Regions from separate parts of the Halomonas aestuarii genome, predicted to be linked through region 1. Evidence: predicted binding sites of a transcription regulator. Region 1 holds the regulator's gene; each other region holds the start of a gene.
The links. Region 1 encodes sigma-54, which starts transcription at its own class of promoters, with help from an activator protein. Its sites were predicted from a motif close to TGGCACNNNNNTTGCTNT; they were not measured.
Positions count from the first base shown of each region.

Region 2: a site for sigma-54 is predicted at 2,419-2,436, ahead of BOX17_RS03625 (sugar phosphorylase). Genes of this name have one in related genera too.
Region 3: a site for sigma-54 is predicted at 1,400-1,417, ahead of glnA (glutamate--ammonia ligase). Genes of this name have one in related genera too.
Region 4: a site for sigma-54 is predicted at 2,399-2,416, ahead of BOX17_RS03705 (HAD-IIB family hydrolase). Genes of this name have one in related genera too.

Region 1 is NZ_CP018139.1:426,485-430,642, reverse strand. It holds gene rapZ (RNase adapter RapZ) at 1-806, opposite strand, end outside; gene ptsN (PTS IIA-like nitrogen regulatory protein PtsN) at 850-1,335, opposite strand; gene hpf (ribosome hibernation-promoting factor, HPF/YfiA family) at 1,343-1,651, opposite strand; gene BOX17_RS01950 (RNA polymerase factor sigma-54) at 1,822-3,246, opposite strand; gene lptB (LPS export ABC transporter ATP-binding protein) at 3,389-4,114, opposite strand; gene lptA (lipopolysaccharide transport periplasmic protein LptA) at 4,114-4,158, opposite strand, start outside.
Region 2 is NZ_CP018139.1:796,609-800,766, reverse strand. It holds gene BOX17_RS03630 (copper chaperone PCu(A)C) at 1-519, shown strand, start outside; gene BOX17_RS03625 (sugar phosphorylase) at 548-2,386, opposite strand; gene nrdR (transcriptional regulator NrdR) at 2,515-3,000, shown strand; gene ribD (bifunctional diaminohydroxyphosphoribosylaminopyrimidine deaminase/5-amino-6-(5-phosphoribosylamino)uracil reductase RibD) at 3,000-4,158, shown strand, end outside.
Region 3 is NZ_CP018139.1:1,442,006-1,446,163, reverse strand. It holds gene typA (translational GTPase TypA) at 1-326, opposite strand, end outside; gene BOX17_RS06610 (glycosyltransferase family A protein) at 470-1,009, opposite strand; gene glnA (glutamate--ammonia ligase) at 1,556-2,962, shown strand; gene BOX17_RS06600 (ZIP family metal transporter) at 3,055-3,768, opposite strand; gene BOX17_RS06595 (DUF4124 domain-containing protein) at 3,926-4,158, shown strand, end outside.
Region 4 is NZ_CP018139.1:813,963-818,120, forward strand. It holds gene BOX17_RS03695 (MBL fold metallo-hydrolase RNA specificity domain-containing protein) at 1-55, opposite strand, end outside; gene BOX17_RS03700 (glycosyltransferase family protein) at 217-1,437, opposite strand; gene BOX17_RS03705 (HAD-IIB family hydrolase) at 1,434-2,360, opposite strand; partial or broken gene BOX17_RS17270 (hypothetical protein) at 2,981-3,109, shown strand; gene BOX17_RS03710 (Ig-like domain-containing protein) at 3,257-4,158, shown strand, end outside.

The sequences.
Region 1 (4,158 bases):
TGGTCGGCCAGTCGCTCGGCCAGGTAGACCGAGCGATGCTGTCCCCCGGTGCAGCCGATGGCCACGGTGAGGTAGCTGCGCTGGCTGGCCTGGTAGCGGGGCAGCCAGCGTTCCACCCAGGCGAGGATGTCGTCATGCATCTCGGTGACGACCGGGTAGCTGTCGAGGAAGGCGATGATGCTGGCATCCCGCCCCGTGGCGTCGCGCAGGGCCGGATCCCAGTAGGGGTTGGGCAGGCAGCGGGCGTCGAAGACGATGTCCGCGTCCAGGGGCACCCCGCGCTTGAAGCCGAAGGACTCCACGGTCAGGGTCATCTGCTCCGCCCGATGGCCCGCCACCTGGTCGGTGATGCGCCCCCGGAGCTCGTGCACCGAGAGCCGCGTGGTGTCGATGACCAGGTCGGCGAGATCGCGAATCTCCGAGAGCGCCTGCTCCTCGGAGTCGATGGCCTCGGCCAGGGTCATGTCGCTGCCGCGGGTGAGCGGGTGACGGCGGCGGGTGTGGGAGTAGCGCTCCAGCAGGATCCGGGCATCAGTGGTCAGGTAGACCACCTGGCAGTCCACGTTGCGTGCGCGCAGATCGTGCAGGAGTTGCGGAAAGCGTTTCAGGGCCTCCGGCAGGTTGCGGGCATCGATGCTGACGGCCATCGAGGAGCGCACCGTGCGGTCATCCTGTAGCTCGTCCACCAGCGAGCCCAGCAGCATCGCCGGCAGGTTGTCGATGGCGTAGTAGCCGAGGTCCTCCAGCGCCTGCAGCGCGATCGACTTGCCGGAACCCGACCGGCCACTGATGATCACGAGCTGCATGCGGGTCTCCTGGCTGGGGGACGGGCCGGGGGGCAGGGAGGGCTCAGCCTCCCTGGCTGCCGGTCGGGGCCTGTTGTCGGATCGCCTCCATGAGGTGCTCATGGAGCTCGCGCTGGCTTGAGCTGTGCCGCAGCCGGGCCCGGGTATCGGCGTCGTTCATCACGCCGGCGACCTGGCCGAGCAGGGCGAGGTGGGCCTCGTCGGCCTCCTCGGGGACCAGCAGCACGAAGACCAGGTCCACCGGTTCCCCGTCGATGGCATCGAAGTCCACCGGCTCAGCCAGCTTGAGGAAGCCAGCGATGGGGGCCTTGCAGTGCGGGTTCCGGGCATGGGGAATGGCGACCCCGTTGCCGATGCCGGTGCTGCCCAGCCGCTCCCGGCCGATCAGTCGGCTGAAGACCTCCTGGCTGTCGAGGCTGGGCGTGTTTTGGGCGATGAAGGTGCTGAAGAACTCCAGCACCCGCTTCTTGCTTCCCCCCGGCACATCGAAGAGGGTGCGCTCGGGGGGCAGGATGGCGTCCAGTGTCATGACGGGATCAGCGAGCGCCGGCGCCCTGGGCGCGGGCCTGTGCCTTTTCCTTGTGCTTCACCAGCTGACGGTCGAGCTTGTCGGCCAGGGCATCGATGGCGGCATACATGTCACTCTCCATGGCTTCGGCATGGAGGTCAGCACCGGCGGCATGCAGGGTGCAGGCGGCCTGCTGGCGTTCCTTCTCCACGGAGAGGGTGACCTGCACATTGGTGATGTTGTCGTAGTGACGCTCGACGCGGGTCAGTTTTTCCTGCACATAGTCACGCAGTGCGTCGGTCAGTTCCACATGATGGCCGGTGATGTTGACTTGCATGACACGCTCCTTGCTCTTGCGGGGTGTGGCTCGATTGTAACCCTTTTTGCCGTCCTGCATACCCCTTCGCCCCGGGGGATTGGAGCTCCCCGTGAACGGCGTCATTTCAATCGCTTGCGTTCGGGTCAATAGGCGGCAGGAGGGCGCTTGAGGGCGTCGCGGGGGATCGTTCAACGCAACCGCTTGCGCTCGCTGGAGGAGGGGATGCCCATCGCCTCGCGATATTTCGCCACCGTGCGGCGCGCGACGCTGATGCCGGCTTCCTCGAGCAGCGCGACCAGCCGGCTGTCGGAAAGCGGCTTGCGCGGGGGCTCGTCCTGGATCAGCTTGCGGATCCGGGCGCGGATGGCGGTGCTGGAGTGGGCGTCGCCCTCGCCGTTGCCGCCCCCCACCTGGCTGGAGAAGAAGTACTTGAGCTCGAACATGCCGCGCGGGGTATGGATGAACTTCTGGGTGGTGACCCGCGAGATCGTCGATTCATGCATCTCCACGACCTGGGCGATATCGGCCAGGATCAGCGGCTTCATGGCCTCCTCGCCATGCTCCAGGAAGTCGATCTGTCGCACCATGATCTCGCGGCCCACCCGCAGCAGCGTGTCGTTGCGGCTGGAGAGGCTCTTCATCAGCCAGCGCGCTTCCTGCAGGTGGTCCTTGAGGAACTGGTTGTCGTCGCTCTTGTCGGCGCGTCGGATCAGGGCGGCGTAGTCGGGCTGGATGCGCAGGCGCGGCATGGCCTCGGGATTGAGTTCCACCTGCCACCCCTCGCGGGTATGACGCGCGACGAGGTCGGGGATCACGTAGTCGCTGTCGCTCTCGGTGAAGGCGCTGCCGGGGCGAGGATCCAGCGAGCGCACCAGGTCGATCACCGTGTCGAGGGCCGCGTCGTCGAGGCCGAGCCGGCGCTTGAGCAGGCGGCGGTCGTCGCCCGCGAGCGCCTCGAGGAACTGGCGAACCAGGCGGCGGGCCTGGGGCAGCAGGGGCGTGTCATCGGGCAGGGTGGCCAGCTGCAGCAGCAGGCACTCGCGCAGGTCCCGGGCGAAGACGCCGGTGGGCTCGAACTGCTGGAGGCGCAGGAGCACCTGCTCGACTTCCCGGCTCCTCAGGCCCGCGAGGCCTTGGGTCCTCAAGCCGTCCCGGATCTCTTCCAGGGGCTGGGTGAGATAGCCGTCGCCGTTGATGCTGTCGATCAGGCTCTCGGCGATGCGCATCTGGCGCTCGTCGAGGTCGGTCATGGCCAGCTGCCAGGCCAGGTGGCCCTGCAGGCTCTGGCCCGACGCCTGGCGTTCGAAGTCGGGGCCCTCGCCGCTGCCGCCGGCGGGGGCGGTGCCGAGGTCCTGGTAGGTGTCGGACCAGTCGCTATCGGTGGTGAGTTCCTCGGGGATCTCGCTGGCCCAGTCGTCGTCGGGCGTCTCGCTCACCGCCTGTTCGCCGAACTCGTCCTCGACGTCCAGCAGGGGGTTGGACTCCAGCGCCTGCTGGATCTCCTGGCGAAGGTCCAGGGTCGAGAGCTGCAGCAGGGCGATGGCCTGCTGCAGCTGGGGCGTCATGGTCAGCTGGGTGCCGACGCGAAGCTGCAGGGAAGCCTTCATGGCCATGAGAGGAGTTCCCCCGGCGTGCCGAAAACCCCTACCCTAGCCCCTGCCCGAGGGGGTTGCAACCTGATAATTTGCAACAATCGTGCCATCCGCAATCTTCATGCCGTCGGGATATAACGACAGGTATATCAGGTGATTGCAATCAGAGGCGGAAGTCCTCGCCCAGGTAGACCTCCCGCACGCGCTGGTTGGACAGGATCGCCTCGGCATTGCCCTCGGCGATGATCCGGCCGTCGCCCACGATGTAGGCGGTATCGCAGATGTCCAGGGTGTCGCGGACATTGTGGTCGGTGATCAGCACGCCGATGTCGCGGGCCTTGAGCTGGCGGATGATGCCCTTGATCTCGCCCACCGAGATGGGGTCGACGCCGGCGAAGGGCTCGTCGAGGAGGATGAAGGCGGGCTCGGTCGCCAGCGCCCGGGCGATTTCCACGCGTCGCCGTTCGCCCCCGGAGAGGCTCATGCCAAGGTTGTCGCGGATATGCGTCACGTGGAAGTCCTCGAGGAGTTCCTCGAGCCGGGCCTGGCGGCCCTGGCGGTCGAGGTCGCGGCGTGTCTCGAGGATCGCCATGATGTTGTCGGCGACCGACAGCTTGCGGAAGATCGAGGCCTCTTGGGGCAGGTAGCCGATGCCGGCCCGGGCCCGTTCATGCATGGCGGCCGTCGAGAGGTCGAGGTCGTCGATGTGCACCTCGCCGGCATCGGCGCGAACCAGGCCGACGATCATGTAGAAGGAGGTGGTCTTGCCGGCCCCGTTGGGGCCGAGCAGGCCGACGATCCGGCCCTGCTCGATGGAGACGCTGATGTCCTGCACCACGCGACGACGCTTGTAGCTCTTGGCCAGGTGCCGGGCGCTCAGGGTCTTCATCACTGGCCGTCCTGCTGTTCGGGCTCGAGGGTCATCCGCACGCG
Region 2 (4,158 bases), 370 kb from region 1:
CTTGCCTCCCTCCCGCTGACCCTGCTCTCCCTCTCGCTGTTCAGCGCCGCCGCAGAGGCCCAGTCGATCACCGTCGACGATCCCCAGGTGCGGGCCGTGCCGCCGGGCTCGACCACCACCGCCGCCTTCATGTCGCTGACCAACCCGGGCGAGACGGACCTGGCGCTGGTCGGGGGCGCCTCACCGCTGGCCGGGACCCTGGAGCTTCACAACCACGTGATGGTGGAGGGCGTGATGCAGATGCGCCGGGTCGACGAGATCCCGATCCCGGCCGGCGAGACCGTGCACCTGGCGCCGGGCGGCTGGCACCTGATGATGTTCGACCTGGCCGCGACCCCGGCCGAGGGCGAGAACGTCGAGCTGACCCTGACCCTCGACAACGGCGAGCGCCTGACCCTCGAGGCGCCGGTGCGTCGCGTGCAGCCGATGCAGATGTCGAACCAGGGCGGCATGGGGGACGACGAGATGGGACACGACGAGATGGGGAGCGACGAGAGGGACCCGCCCTCGGCCCACTGATCGCCGCGCGCTGATCATCGCCCGTGGATCACCCCGGGGCCACTAGCCACAGGCTCCGGTAGGGGGCCAGGCTCTCCTCCTTTGCCCAGGGCGCGTCCTCCAGCAGGTCTTGCCAGCCGGGCGTGTCCAGGGCGTCGAGCGCCAGCGGCTGGCGCCGGTCGGTGACATTGTGGATCGCCAGCAGGCGACGGCCGTCGGCCAGGGGGCCGCGCTCCAGCACCAGCAGCTCCGGCGGGGTCGGGATCACGCGCTGCCTTGCGTCCGGGTGGAAGCAGGGTTCCCGGCGACGCACCGCCAGGCGACGCCTCAGGGCCAGGAACACCTCCCGGGTGGGAGTGTTGCGGCTGTCCAGCAGCTCCTCGAGTGAGGGGGTGTGCCAGCGATGCCGGTTGATCGCGCGCAGGCGGCCAGTGCGCTCGACGCCTTCCAGGTCGTTGAGGGTGGCGGTCAGCGAATGGAGGTAGAGGGCGGGAATGCCCTGCAGGGCCAGCATCAGGTGCTGGCTGCACAGGAAGCGCTCCACCTGCCAGGGGTCCGCCCCGCGGCGGGTCCCCTTCATGGCCTCGAACCAGGTGATGTTGATCTCGTAGGGAATGTCCCGTCCCTGCCCGTCGGTGCGCATGCTGACGAAGCCGCCGAAACGATGCATCAGTTCCAGCAGGGCCTCGAACTCGTGACTCGGCAGCCAGCCCTCCAGCGGTCGGACCCCGATGCCGTCATGGCTGGCGGTGAAGTTGACGTAGCTGCAGCCCGGGGGCAGGTCGGGCAGGCTCTCGAGCCAGCCGGCCAGGGTCGAGGCCTCGCCGCTGGTCAGGGTATGCAGCAGCAGGGGCGGCAGTGGGAACTGGTAGACCAGGTGGGCCTCGTCCGGCGTTGCCGGCTCCTCGTCGTCCTCCCCCGATGATCGATCGCGGTCCTCGTTGGGCAGGCCCTCCAGGTCGGCGTTGGGTAGCCGTACCAGGCCAAAGTAGCTGAGGTTCTCCCGGTGGGGCACGTTGGTCTCGGTGAGCAGCAGCGTGCCCGGCGCCATGTGGTCGACCACGGCGCGCAGCAGTCGCACCACCTCATGGGTCTCGGGCAGGTGGATGCAGGGGGTGCCCGGTATCTTCCACAGGAAGGCGATGGCGTCCAGGCGGATGACTCGCGCGCCCTGCTCCAGGTAGAAGAGCAGGATGCCGATGAACTCCAGCAGCACATCGGGGTTGGCGAAGTTGAGGTCGATCTGGTCCTCGGAGAAGGTCGCCCAGAGGTGCCGGGTGCCGCGACGGGTCGGGACCGGCACCAGCAGCGGGCTGCTGCGCGGCCGGACGACGGCGGAGAGGTCGGTGTCCGGGTCCATCTCGATGAAGTAGTCGCGCCCCGGGAGGCTGCCGCTCAGGTAGTCGACGAACCACAGCGATTCCCGCGAGACGTGGTTGAGCACCAGGTCCACCACCAGGTCCCCCTTCTCGGCGAGGCGCCGGATATCGGACCAGTCGCCCAGGGCCGGGTCGACCTCCCGGTAGTGGATCACCGAGAAGCCGTCGTCGCTGCTCCAGGGGAAGAAGGGCAGCACGTGGACGCCGCTGAAGGTCTCCGGCAGGCGGGCCTCAAGGAAGGCCTGCAGCACCGCCAGGGGCGGGGTGTCCCCGTCGAGCAGGCTGTCGCCGTAGCCGATCAGCCACTGGTCGCGCTCGCTCCATAATGGGGCGGCCTCGTCCGCGTCGCGGGCTGGCAGGGCACCGCGGTGGTGCGACAGCAGCGTCAGCAGGCGGCGCAGCACCTCATCCCGGCGGGGTCCGTACAGCATGGCGAGATGGTCGCGGGCGCGGGCCGTGAAGCCGGCCTCGTCCAGCGGGCGGGCGAGCGAGCGTGTCTTCTGGGACATGGTGGCCTCCGTTGGCCTGGCGATGTCATGGTCTTGCAGGAGCCGTGCCATCCCGGGCGCGCTGGGCGCTCCCGCCGGGAACCGTTACAATGCGGCGACACCCTCTCATCGACGTCGGGTCATCCCCTATGCATTGCCCCTTCTGTGGCGCCAACGACACGCGCGTGACCGATTCCCGCCTGGTGGCCGAGGGCGACCAGGTCCGGCGTCGTCGTCAGTGTGCGGCCTGCGGCGAGCGCTTCACCACCTACGAGACCGCCGAGCTGTTGATGCCTCGGGTGATCAAGTCAGACGGCACCCGTGAGGTCTTCGACGAGGGCAAGCTGCGCGCCGGCATGCTGCGCGCCCTGGAGAAGCGTCCGGTCAGCGCCGAGTCGATCGAGGCGGCGGTGGAGCGCATTCGCCAGCACCTGCGCGCCCGGGGCGAGCGCGAGATCCATGCCCGGGACATCGGCGAGGAGGTGATGCAGGCGCTCAAGCGCCTCGACCAGGTGGCCTATATCCGCTTCGCCTCGGTCTATCGCCGCTTCCAGGACATCGACGAGTTCCGCGCCGAGATCGACCGCCTGGCCCAGGAGCCCGGCTTTTCCCCCGATTCCCCCGGAGGGCAATGATGGCCGACCCGACCCTGCCCGAGCCCTGGATGGCGCGCGCCCTCAAGCTGGCGGGCCGCGGACGCTACACCACCGACCCCAACCCGCGCGTGGGCTGCGTGCTGGTCAAGGCGGGGCGGGTCGTCGGCGAGGGCTGGCACGAACGGGCCGGTGAGCCCCATGCCGAGGTCCATGCGCTGCGCGCGGCGGGGCAGGCCGCCCGCGGCGCCACCGCCTACGTGACCCTCGAGCCCTGTGCCCACCAGGGCCGCACCGGCCCCTGCGCCCTGGCGCTGGTCGAGGCCGGCGTGACCCGAGTCGTGGTGGCCATGCAGGATCCCAACCCGCAGGTGGCCGGCCGCGGCCTCGCGCTGCTGCGCGAGGCCGGCGTCGAGGTGGAGGAGGGCCTGCTGGAGGACGAGGCCCTGGCGCTCAACCCCGGCTTCGTGATGCGCATGTCCCACGGCCGCCCCTTCGTGCGCCTGAAGATGGCCATGAGCCTGGACGGGCGCACCGCCATGCGCTCCGGCGAGTCCCAGTGGATCACCGGCCCCCGTGCAAGGCGCGAGGTCCAGCGCCTTCGAGCCCGCTCCAGCGCCATCGTCACCGGGGTCGAGTCGATCATTTTCGACAATGCCCGGCTCACCGTGCGCCCCGACCAGCTGGAGCTGCCCGACGGCGAGGCGATCGCCGCCCGCCAGCCGCTGCGCGTGGTGGTGGATTCGCGCCTGCGGCTGCCGCTGGCGGCGGCCTGCTTGCGCGAGCCCGGCCGCACCCTGGTGGCCACCCTGGCCGAGCACGGCACCGAGCGGCGAGAGCGGCTCGAGGCGGCCGGGGCCGAGGTGGTGGTGATGCCGGCAGGGGACGACGGCCGGGTCGACCTCGATGCCCTGCTGCGCCACCTGGCTGCCCGGGAGCAGGCCAACGAGGTGCTGCTCGAGACCGGGGCGACCCTGGCTGGCGCCATGCTGGAGGCCGGCCTGATCGACGAGATGCAGCTGTTCGTGGCGCCGACCCTGCTCGGCGGCGAGGCGCGTCCGCTCTTCGAGCTGCCGGGCCTCTCCCTGATGGCCCAGCAGAAGGGGCTGGAGATCCTCGACATCCGGGCCGTGGGCCAGGACTGGCGAATCACGGCCAGGCCCCGGCGGAGTTCGCCAACCTCTCACGAGTGGCACCGGG
Region 3 (4,158 bases), 1.0 Mb from region 1:
CCGTCGACGGCGTCCACCAGCAGCAGCACCGAGTCGACCATGGACATGACGCGCTCGACCTCGCCGCCGAAGTCGGCGTGTCCGGGCGTGTCGACGATGTTGATGTGGTAGCCCTGGCCGTCGGGGGCCTGCCAGTGGATCGCCGTGTTCTTGGCCAGGATGGTGATGCCGCGTTCCTTCTCCTGGTCATTGGAGTCCATGATGCGCTCCTGCCCCTCGGCCTTGCGGTCGAGCGTGCCGGACTGGCTGAGCAGTTTGTCGACCAGGGTGGTCTTGCCGTGGTCGACGTGAGCGATGATGGCGATGTTGCGAAGATTCTCGATCACGACGGGATCCTGCTGACAAAATTGGGGGCGCATTATAGGGGCAGGGCGATGATGGCTACCAGCTTTGTCGCCCTGAATCTCGTGGCGCGACGGCATATCAGTGGGTTGGGAGCCTGCCGAGGACCGAAAAAGGGGCGTTCGGCTCAGGCCACGACGGACGCGACCCTGGCCTGGCAGGCATGCAGGCGCGCGATCAGGTCGGGGAGGGCCTCGGTGTCCAGCGACGGGTCGCAGCCGCCGATGCGCTCGAACCAGACGCGAGACACGCAGAGGGTGTCGCCGAGGTAGAGATGGCGCAGGCGATGCCAGAGGTGCGCCAGCCGGTGGCCGGTCGATGACGTCAGGACCACGGCATCCCGCCGGTGGTGCTCGATGTCCGCCAGGGTATCCACGAGCCAGCTTGCGGGGATGAGGCGTCCCGGCGCGGGGAAGAGCAGGGCCTCTCCCTGGCTGTGGGCCACCGCCGTGTTGAGACGGTCCCCCAGGGGGGTGCCCTCGGTGGTGACCAGGCGAGCCCCGTGCCGGCTGGCCAGGGTCAGCAGGCGTGAGTCGTCGGTGTCGTCGGCGAGCACCACCTCCAGGCGCAGGTCGTGGCGCTGCGCCAGGGGCCGCAGGGCCGCCAGGCGCCGTGGCAGCCCCGGGCCCGAGGAACGGGCATCGAGGAGGATGCTGCAGACGATCATGCTCGGGCCGATCCTTGTGGTGAAGCGCAGGTCGCACTGACTCGACGACTCTCCGGAACCTGCGGCACCCCGGTCGGCGCCGCCATGTAAGTGAGTGTAGTTTTTGGTGTTAACGCGTATCAATCGGCAGCGGACTGATTTTCCTGTGCACGAGGGTTGACCTTCCGGCGCCGGAGGGCATGAGGCGTGCCATCGTCGGGCGATTGTCGAATGACCCAAAGCGGTGCGAATGGTGCTCCGTGTGCACATATATGGTGCAGAAATGCGCCGGCCTCCCTGGCCTGCCGTGGTGAAATGGCGATACTGGTGCATGGGCCGGCCAGGCGATCGGTGACAAAGCCTATATTTATCAATGTTTTGACAGGAATATGCCGTGCAGTGGTGCAAAGCTGGCACGCTGCCTGCATTATGTCTGGCAGTGCCATGCGCCTGCATGGCGGCCGTGGGCAGTGGCCCGGCGGCATGCTACAACACGTGCTGGAGTAGCCAGCGCCATTGCATTACTAAAGCTCGACCTTTCGAGCCCAGCTCACAGTGGAGGACACCATGTCTGCCAAGACTCTCGCCCTGATTGAAGAACATGACGTGAAGTGGATCGACCTGCGCTTCACCGATACCCGCGGCAAGGAACAGCACGTGACCATTCCGGCCCGTGACGTCGATGAGGAGTTTTTCGAGAACGGTCAGATGTTCGACGGTTCCTCCATTTCCGGCTGGAAGGGCATCAACGAGTCCGACATGATCCTGCGTCCGGAGGATGGTTCCGGCTTCCTCGACCCCTTCACCGAGGACGCCACCCTGGTGCTGCGCTGTGACATCATCGAGCCGGCCACCATGCAGGGCTACGAGCGCGACCCGCGTTCCATCGCCAAGCGCGCCGAGGCCTACCTGCAGTCCTCCGGCCTGGGCGACACCGCCTTCTTCGGCCCGGAGCCCGAGTTCTTCATCTTCGACGAGGTGCACTGGAAGTCCGATATCGAGGGCTCCATGTACAAGATCACCTCCGAGGAGGGCGCCTGGTCCACCGACCGTCCGATGGAAGGCGGTAACCTGGCTCACCGTCCGCGGGTCAAGGGCGGCTACTTCCCGGTCCCGCCGGTGGACAGCTTCCACGACATCCGCGGTGCCATGTGTAACACCCTGGAGGCCATCGGCCAGACCGTCGAGGTGCACCACCACGAGGTGGCCAACGCCGGCCAGAACGAGATCGGCGTCAAGTTCAACACCCTGGTCAAGAAGGCCGACGAGGTCCAGGAGATGAAGTACGTGATCCACAACGTGGCTCACGCCTATGGCAAGACGGCCACCTTCATGCCCAAGCCACTGGTCGGTGACAACGGCAGCGGCATGCACGTCCACCAGTCCTTCTGGAAGGACGGCAGCAACCAGTTCGCCGGTGACGAGTACGCGGGCCTCTCCGAGATGGCGCTCTACTACATCGGCGGCATCATCAAGCACGCCCGCGCCCTCAACGCCTTCACCAACGCCTCCACCAACTCCTACAAGCGTCTGGTGCCCGGCTTCGAGGCCCCGGTGATGCTGGCCTACAGCGCCCGCAACCGCTCCGCCTCCATCCGCATCCCCTACACCGCGAGCCCGAAGGGCAAGCGCGTCGAGGCCCGCTTCCCTGACCCGACCGCCAACCCCTACCTGTGCTTCGCGGCGATGCTGATGGCCGGCATCGACGGCATCAAGAACAAGATCCATCCCGGCGACGCCATGGACAAGAACCTCTATGACCTGCCGCCGGAAGAGGGCAAGTCCATCCCGACCGTGGCCGAGAGCCTGGACCAGGCCCTGGAGGCGCTGGACGCCGATCGCGCCTTCCTGACCGAGGGTGGCGTCTTCACCGACGACATGATCGATGCCTACATCGAACTGCTCAGCGAAGACGTGGAGCGCATCCGCATGACCACGCACCCGATCGAGTTCGACATGTACTACAGCTGCTGATCCTGCGGCGCTCAGGCGCCGCACCCGGCATCACGAGAGGCACGCCCAAGGGCGTGCCTCTTTTTTGTCCCGGCGTTGTTGTTACGGCCTTGTCACGGCATAAGCATGTGGGCGGCGATGCCCAGGGCGAACCCCATCACCGCCCCCAGCGGCGGGCCCCAGTGACGCGCAAGCTTGGCCTGGGGCGCGAGGTCCTGGAACACCGAGTAGAGGATGCCGCCGGCGGCGAACAGCATGATCATCGCCACGGCCGAGGGGTAGTGGGCGAGCCACAGCAGGCCGCTCAGCCCCGCGATGGGTCCCAGGCAGGCCGCCAGCAGGAACAGGCCGATCAGTCGCCGGCTCGAGTAGGTCGTGCTGCTGCGCAGCTCGTGGTAGGCGTTGAAACCCTCGGGCAGGTTCTGCAGGGCCATCAGGCCGGCGAGCAGCAGGCTCCCGGGATTGTCAGTGGCGAAGATTGCCCCCAGCGCCAGGGCCTCGGGCACGAAGTCCGACAGCATGGCCGCCAGTTGGCTGGCCGACGTGCCGCTGCGGTTCAGGGCGATGTCCAGGGCCATGAAGGCCAGTCCCCCCGCCACGAAGCAGGCCGTGGCGGCGAAGGGCGAGATGGCCGACAGGCTGTCCGGCACCAGCACCAGGGCCACCGCGGAGAGCAGGGCGCCACCGCCCAGGGCGATGATGCCGTGACGCAGCTCGTTCTCGAGCCAGTCGATCGCTATGCATTCCACCCGGGCGAGCCAGGCTCCCAGCGGCATCGCCATGCCGGCCATCAGCGTGAGGGCGACCACCGTCTGCCATGCCTCCATGCGTCATCTCCTGTGTCCACCGGCCGCACGCCGCGTGCATGTCGGGTATCTGCACCCCATATCAACGCGTTGGCGCAATCGCCATTCCTCGGGCGCTCGCTTCTGCGCTAGTCTTGCATGATAAAGGGAAACCCATCGGCAACGCAGGAAGACGCGCATGAACAAGGCACTGGCAGTGTTGGTGCTGGGAATGTCGGTGAGCCTGGCGGCTCACGCCCAGACCATCTATCGCACCATCGACGCCCAGGGCAACGTGGTGTTCACCGACAACCCGGAGGGGGGCGGCGAGGAAGTGACGCTCGACCCGCTCACCGTGGTGCCCAGTCCCAGCGAGCCGGCGGGCATGGCGCCAGAGGTCCAGGGTGGCCAGGGGAGCGTCGGCACCGCGTC
Region 4 (4,158 bases), 390 kb from region 1:
GGTAGCGTGAGCCGGTGACTTCCTTGACCGCACCCTGGAAGGTCAGTGTAGACATGGTCTCGCTCCCCGTGGCTCGCCTGCCGGGGCCTGACCGTCGAATCAGGCACCCTGTCGACTCAGCATAACGGATACGAGATTCGGCGGGTTGCGCGAGGTCAACGGCAGGGACGATGCCGCCAGGGCGCCCGGAGCCCCGATCAGGCACCGCCGGAGCGGCTAGACCTCCCCGGCATTGTCGAGCTCCACCGCCTGGAACATGCGCTCCGGCAGGTCGGGGATGGCCGCCTTGACCCGGTTCCAGCTGGGGATGAAGGGTCGTTCGCCGGGGTTGTCCAGGAAGGCGCTGCCGGCCTCGAGCAGGTTGGCGGCAAAGAGCTCCACGGCCTGTTCCTCGCCGTGGCGATCCAGGCTCAGGCCGTTCATCACGGCATCGTGGTCATAGGCCTCGATCAGGTCCAGGGCCAGGCGGTAGTAGGTCGCCTTGATGGTCCTGAAGCCCTCGGCGCTGAAGGTCACGCCCTGGGTCGCCAGCTTGCGATAGAGCGACTTGGCGATATCGAGGCTCATGCGGTTGAGTCCGCCCGTGGCGTCGTCGGCGGACACCGGCTGGTGCTTGTGGTCATAGGCGTCGGCCAGGTCCACCTGGCAGAGGCGCTTGGTCGAGTAGTTGCGATGTACCTCCGAGAGTACCCCGATCTCCAGCCCCCAGTCGGCCGGGATGCGGATGCCGTCGAGCACCTCGGTGCGCATGGAGAACTCGCCGGAGAGCGCGTAGCGGAAACTATCCAGGTACTCGAGGTAGGGCAAGGGACCGTGAATCTTCTTGAGGGCCCGCAGCAGCGGGGTGACCATCAGCCGCGAGACCCGGCCGTTGAGCCGCCCCTCGGCGATGCGCGGGTAGTAGCCCTTGCAGAACTCGTAGTTGAACTGGGGATGGACCACGGGATAGAAGAGCCGCGCCAGTAGCCCCCGGTCGTAGGTGAGGATGTCGCAGTCGTGCAGGGCGACCACCCGGCTGCGCTGCGAGGCCTGCACATAGCCCCCGCAGTACCAGACGTTGCGGCCCTTGCCGGGCTGCTGGGGCGCCAGACCCTGCGCCTCCAGCTCGGCGTCCAGCGCGCGCAGCCGGGGACCGTCGTTCCAGAGGATGCGGTGGTGCTGGGGCAGCCGGGCGAAGAAGTCGCGGGCGCGCAGGAACTGCTCCCGGTCGGCGCGATCCAGGCCGATCACCACCTCCGCGAGGTAGGGCACCCGGGCGATCTCGTCGACGATGTGGGACAGCGCCGGCCCCTCCAGCTCGGAGAAGAGCGACGGCAGGATCAGGCTCATGGGGCGACGCGCGGAGAACGCGACCAGATCCTCCTCCAGGGCCTCCACCGGCCGGCGGGTCAGGTTGTGGAAGTCGGTGATGATGCCGTTCTGGTGGAAGTCGCTCATGCCGGCACCCTCCCCGTACGCTCACCGCGCACCGTCTCGGTCACGCCTGCGGCCGCCGACGTCAGTCGGCGGTGGGCTCGCCCCCACCAGTAGGCCACCCCCTCGGCCCAGCCGGCGGGCCCGGTGGCCACGCTGCAATAGAGTGATGGCTGGTCCGGCGACACCGACAGATCGTGGCAGCCGCGGATCACCACGGCCTGGTCGACCGCCTCGAGCATGGCGATGTCGTTGGGGCCGTCGCCCAGCGCCAGGGTCAGGGGCCGGCTGCCGCGCAGCGCCTCGAAGCGATCGATCAGCCAGGCGACGGCCCGGCCCTTGTGGCAGTCGCCGGTGACGTGCCAGAAGCGTCCGCCACGCACCAGGCGCAGGCCATCTCCCTCGAGGCCCTCCCGGAAGGCCGCGAGGCGCTCGTCCGCCTCCTCCCAGATCAGCGGCTCGCTGCCCTCGCGCAGCCGGGCCAGGCGTGCCTCCGGCTCGGCCAGCCCGGTGAAGTCGACCAGTTCCTCCAGGGACATCTCGCTCATGGTGGTGAAGCGTATCCCCAGCCGCTCTCGCCAGACCGAGAGTCGCTTGCGGATGAAGCCGATATCGACGCCCAGGGTGCGGATCGCCAGGCCGTCGGGGCCGGGCCCACGATCCAGCCGGGCATGGCACCAGGCGGGGGGCAGCCCGGCCAGGGCGCCGTTCTCGGCGATGAAGGGGGCGTCCTCGAGGCCGAGCTCGCGGCGCAGCGGCAGGATTTCGCTGCGGGTCTTGCTGGTCACCGGAATCACCGGCACGCCCTCGGCCTTCAGACGGTCGAGCCAAGGCCGGGCCGGCGACCAGTCGTAGCTGTGGTGGTCGAGCAGCGAGCCGTCCAGGTCGGTGAAGACCAGGCGCGGCCGCTGGGCGGGATCATAGGGCGAGGCTGAGTTCGAGGGCATGGCGTGTCCGGCTCCGGCGTGGTGGACTCGTCATGCCCCATGCAGGGGGCGTGCCAGAGGCCACCGAAAGCGCTCTGTACACAGGGGCATAGAGATCGCCCACCGCAGGCGGCAGGGCTGACGCACCAGAAGCGAACACGAAAACGCCCCACCATGGTGCGTCATGGAGAGCAGTACTCCTGCAGGACAAATTCCAGCGGATGGCATCTCACCATGATGAACCTGTGGACCTGAGATGAGTATATTCATGCCAACGTACGAGCTATCAGTTGGTGCCATATCTAACACTTCCGCAAGTATATATTCTGAAAAAGCCGTCATTTTTCATGACAAGAATCTCCGATCATTTACGGATAAAAACCACTCTAATGATGAGATCAATACCATTATAAAAATACACTTCGTAAAGGTTGGTTACATTTCTACCGTGCTATATTCTGTTCGAGTGGTGACCTTTTATTGGCAGCCATGTGGTGTGGCTGCATTTTAATTGCCTTCCTTCATGTCGCCTTCTACCAGTCAGTCCAATCGAAGGTTTTTACTGTCAAGAACAGCTATTCGCGAAGTGTATACCTAGCCCGCCGATTGACGTTGGTCGTGGATACAATGGGAGATGGAAAATGGCCACTCCAACTGCTAACGATGACTTATTCTACGAAGTCTTCGAAGACGAGATCCTTCGCGCCAATCCTCAGCTCGGCGTTCTGAACAATGATACCGATGCCGACGGAGATAAGCTGTCGGCAGTACTGCTCTCTGCTCCGCAAAACCCGCTTATCCACTTACGATCCAATGGCAGCTTCACTTACGACGCGAGTTATAGTGACCAACTGTGGATCGACACCGACGGCAGTGATCCGACACTGAGTCTAGAGGCAGACGGAGACGTCCAACTGGTGAACGGCTTCGACTCCCTCGCCGCTGGTGCCATCGTCTACGACGAATACACCTATGCTGCCGATGATGGCCAGAGTACTGATGATGCAACGGTGAGAGTGAAGATCATCGGTGTCAATGACGACCCGGTCGCCTACGACGATGCCGGTACGTTCCTGCATGGGGTCGACTCGACGATCTCGATCGATGTGCTGGACAACGATACCGACGTCGATATCTGGCCCGTGGCGGACGACCTCGAGATCATTGGCCTGACGGACCTGGTGGACACTACCGCCGGCACCCTCGACAGCGACACCACGGTCGACGATGGACTGACGATCACGACGCTGGAGGGTGGCACCGCCACCTTCAATACGGCCACCGGAGAGATCGAATACGTCGCCGCCCCTGGCTTCGTCGGCACCGACACCGTCCAGTACACGGTCAGCGACGGTAACGGAGGCACCGATACCAGCGTGATCCGGATCACCGTCGAGGCGACCAACCGCGCGCCGCTGGCCGGCGACGACAGCATCACCACGGCCCGGGACACCGCGGTGCAGATCGCCGTGCTCGCCAACGACAGCGACCCCGACGGCGATACGCTGACGCTGGGCAGCGTCACCCAGCCCGCCAACGGCAGCGTCACGGCCAATCCCGACGGCACGCTCACCTACACCCCGGCCGCGGGCTTCGTCGGCACCGACAGCTTTACCTACCGCGCCTCGGACAGTGCCCTGGAAAGCGACCCCGCCACGGTCACCGTCACCGTGGAGGCGGTCAACCAGGCGCCGCTCGCCGGCGACGACAGCATCACCACCGCCAAGGACACCGCGGTACAGATCGCCGTGCTCGCCAACGACAGCGACCCCGATGGCGATACGCTGACGCTGGGCAGCGTCACCCAGCCCGCCAACGG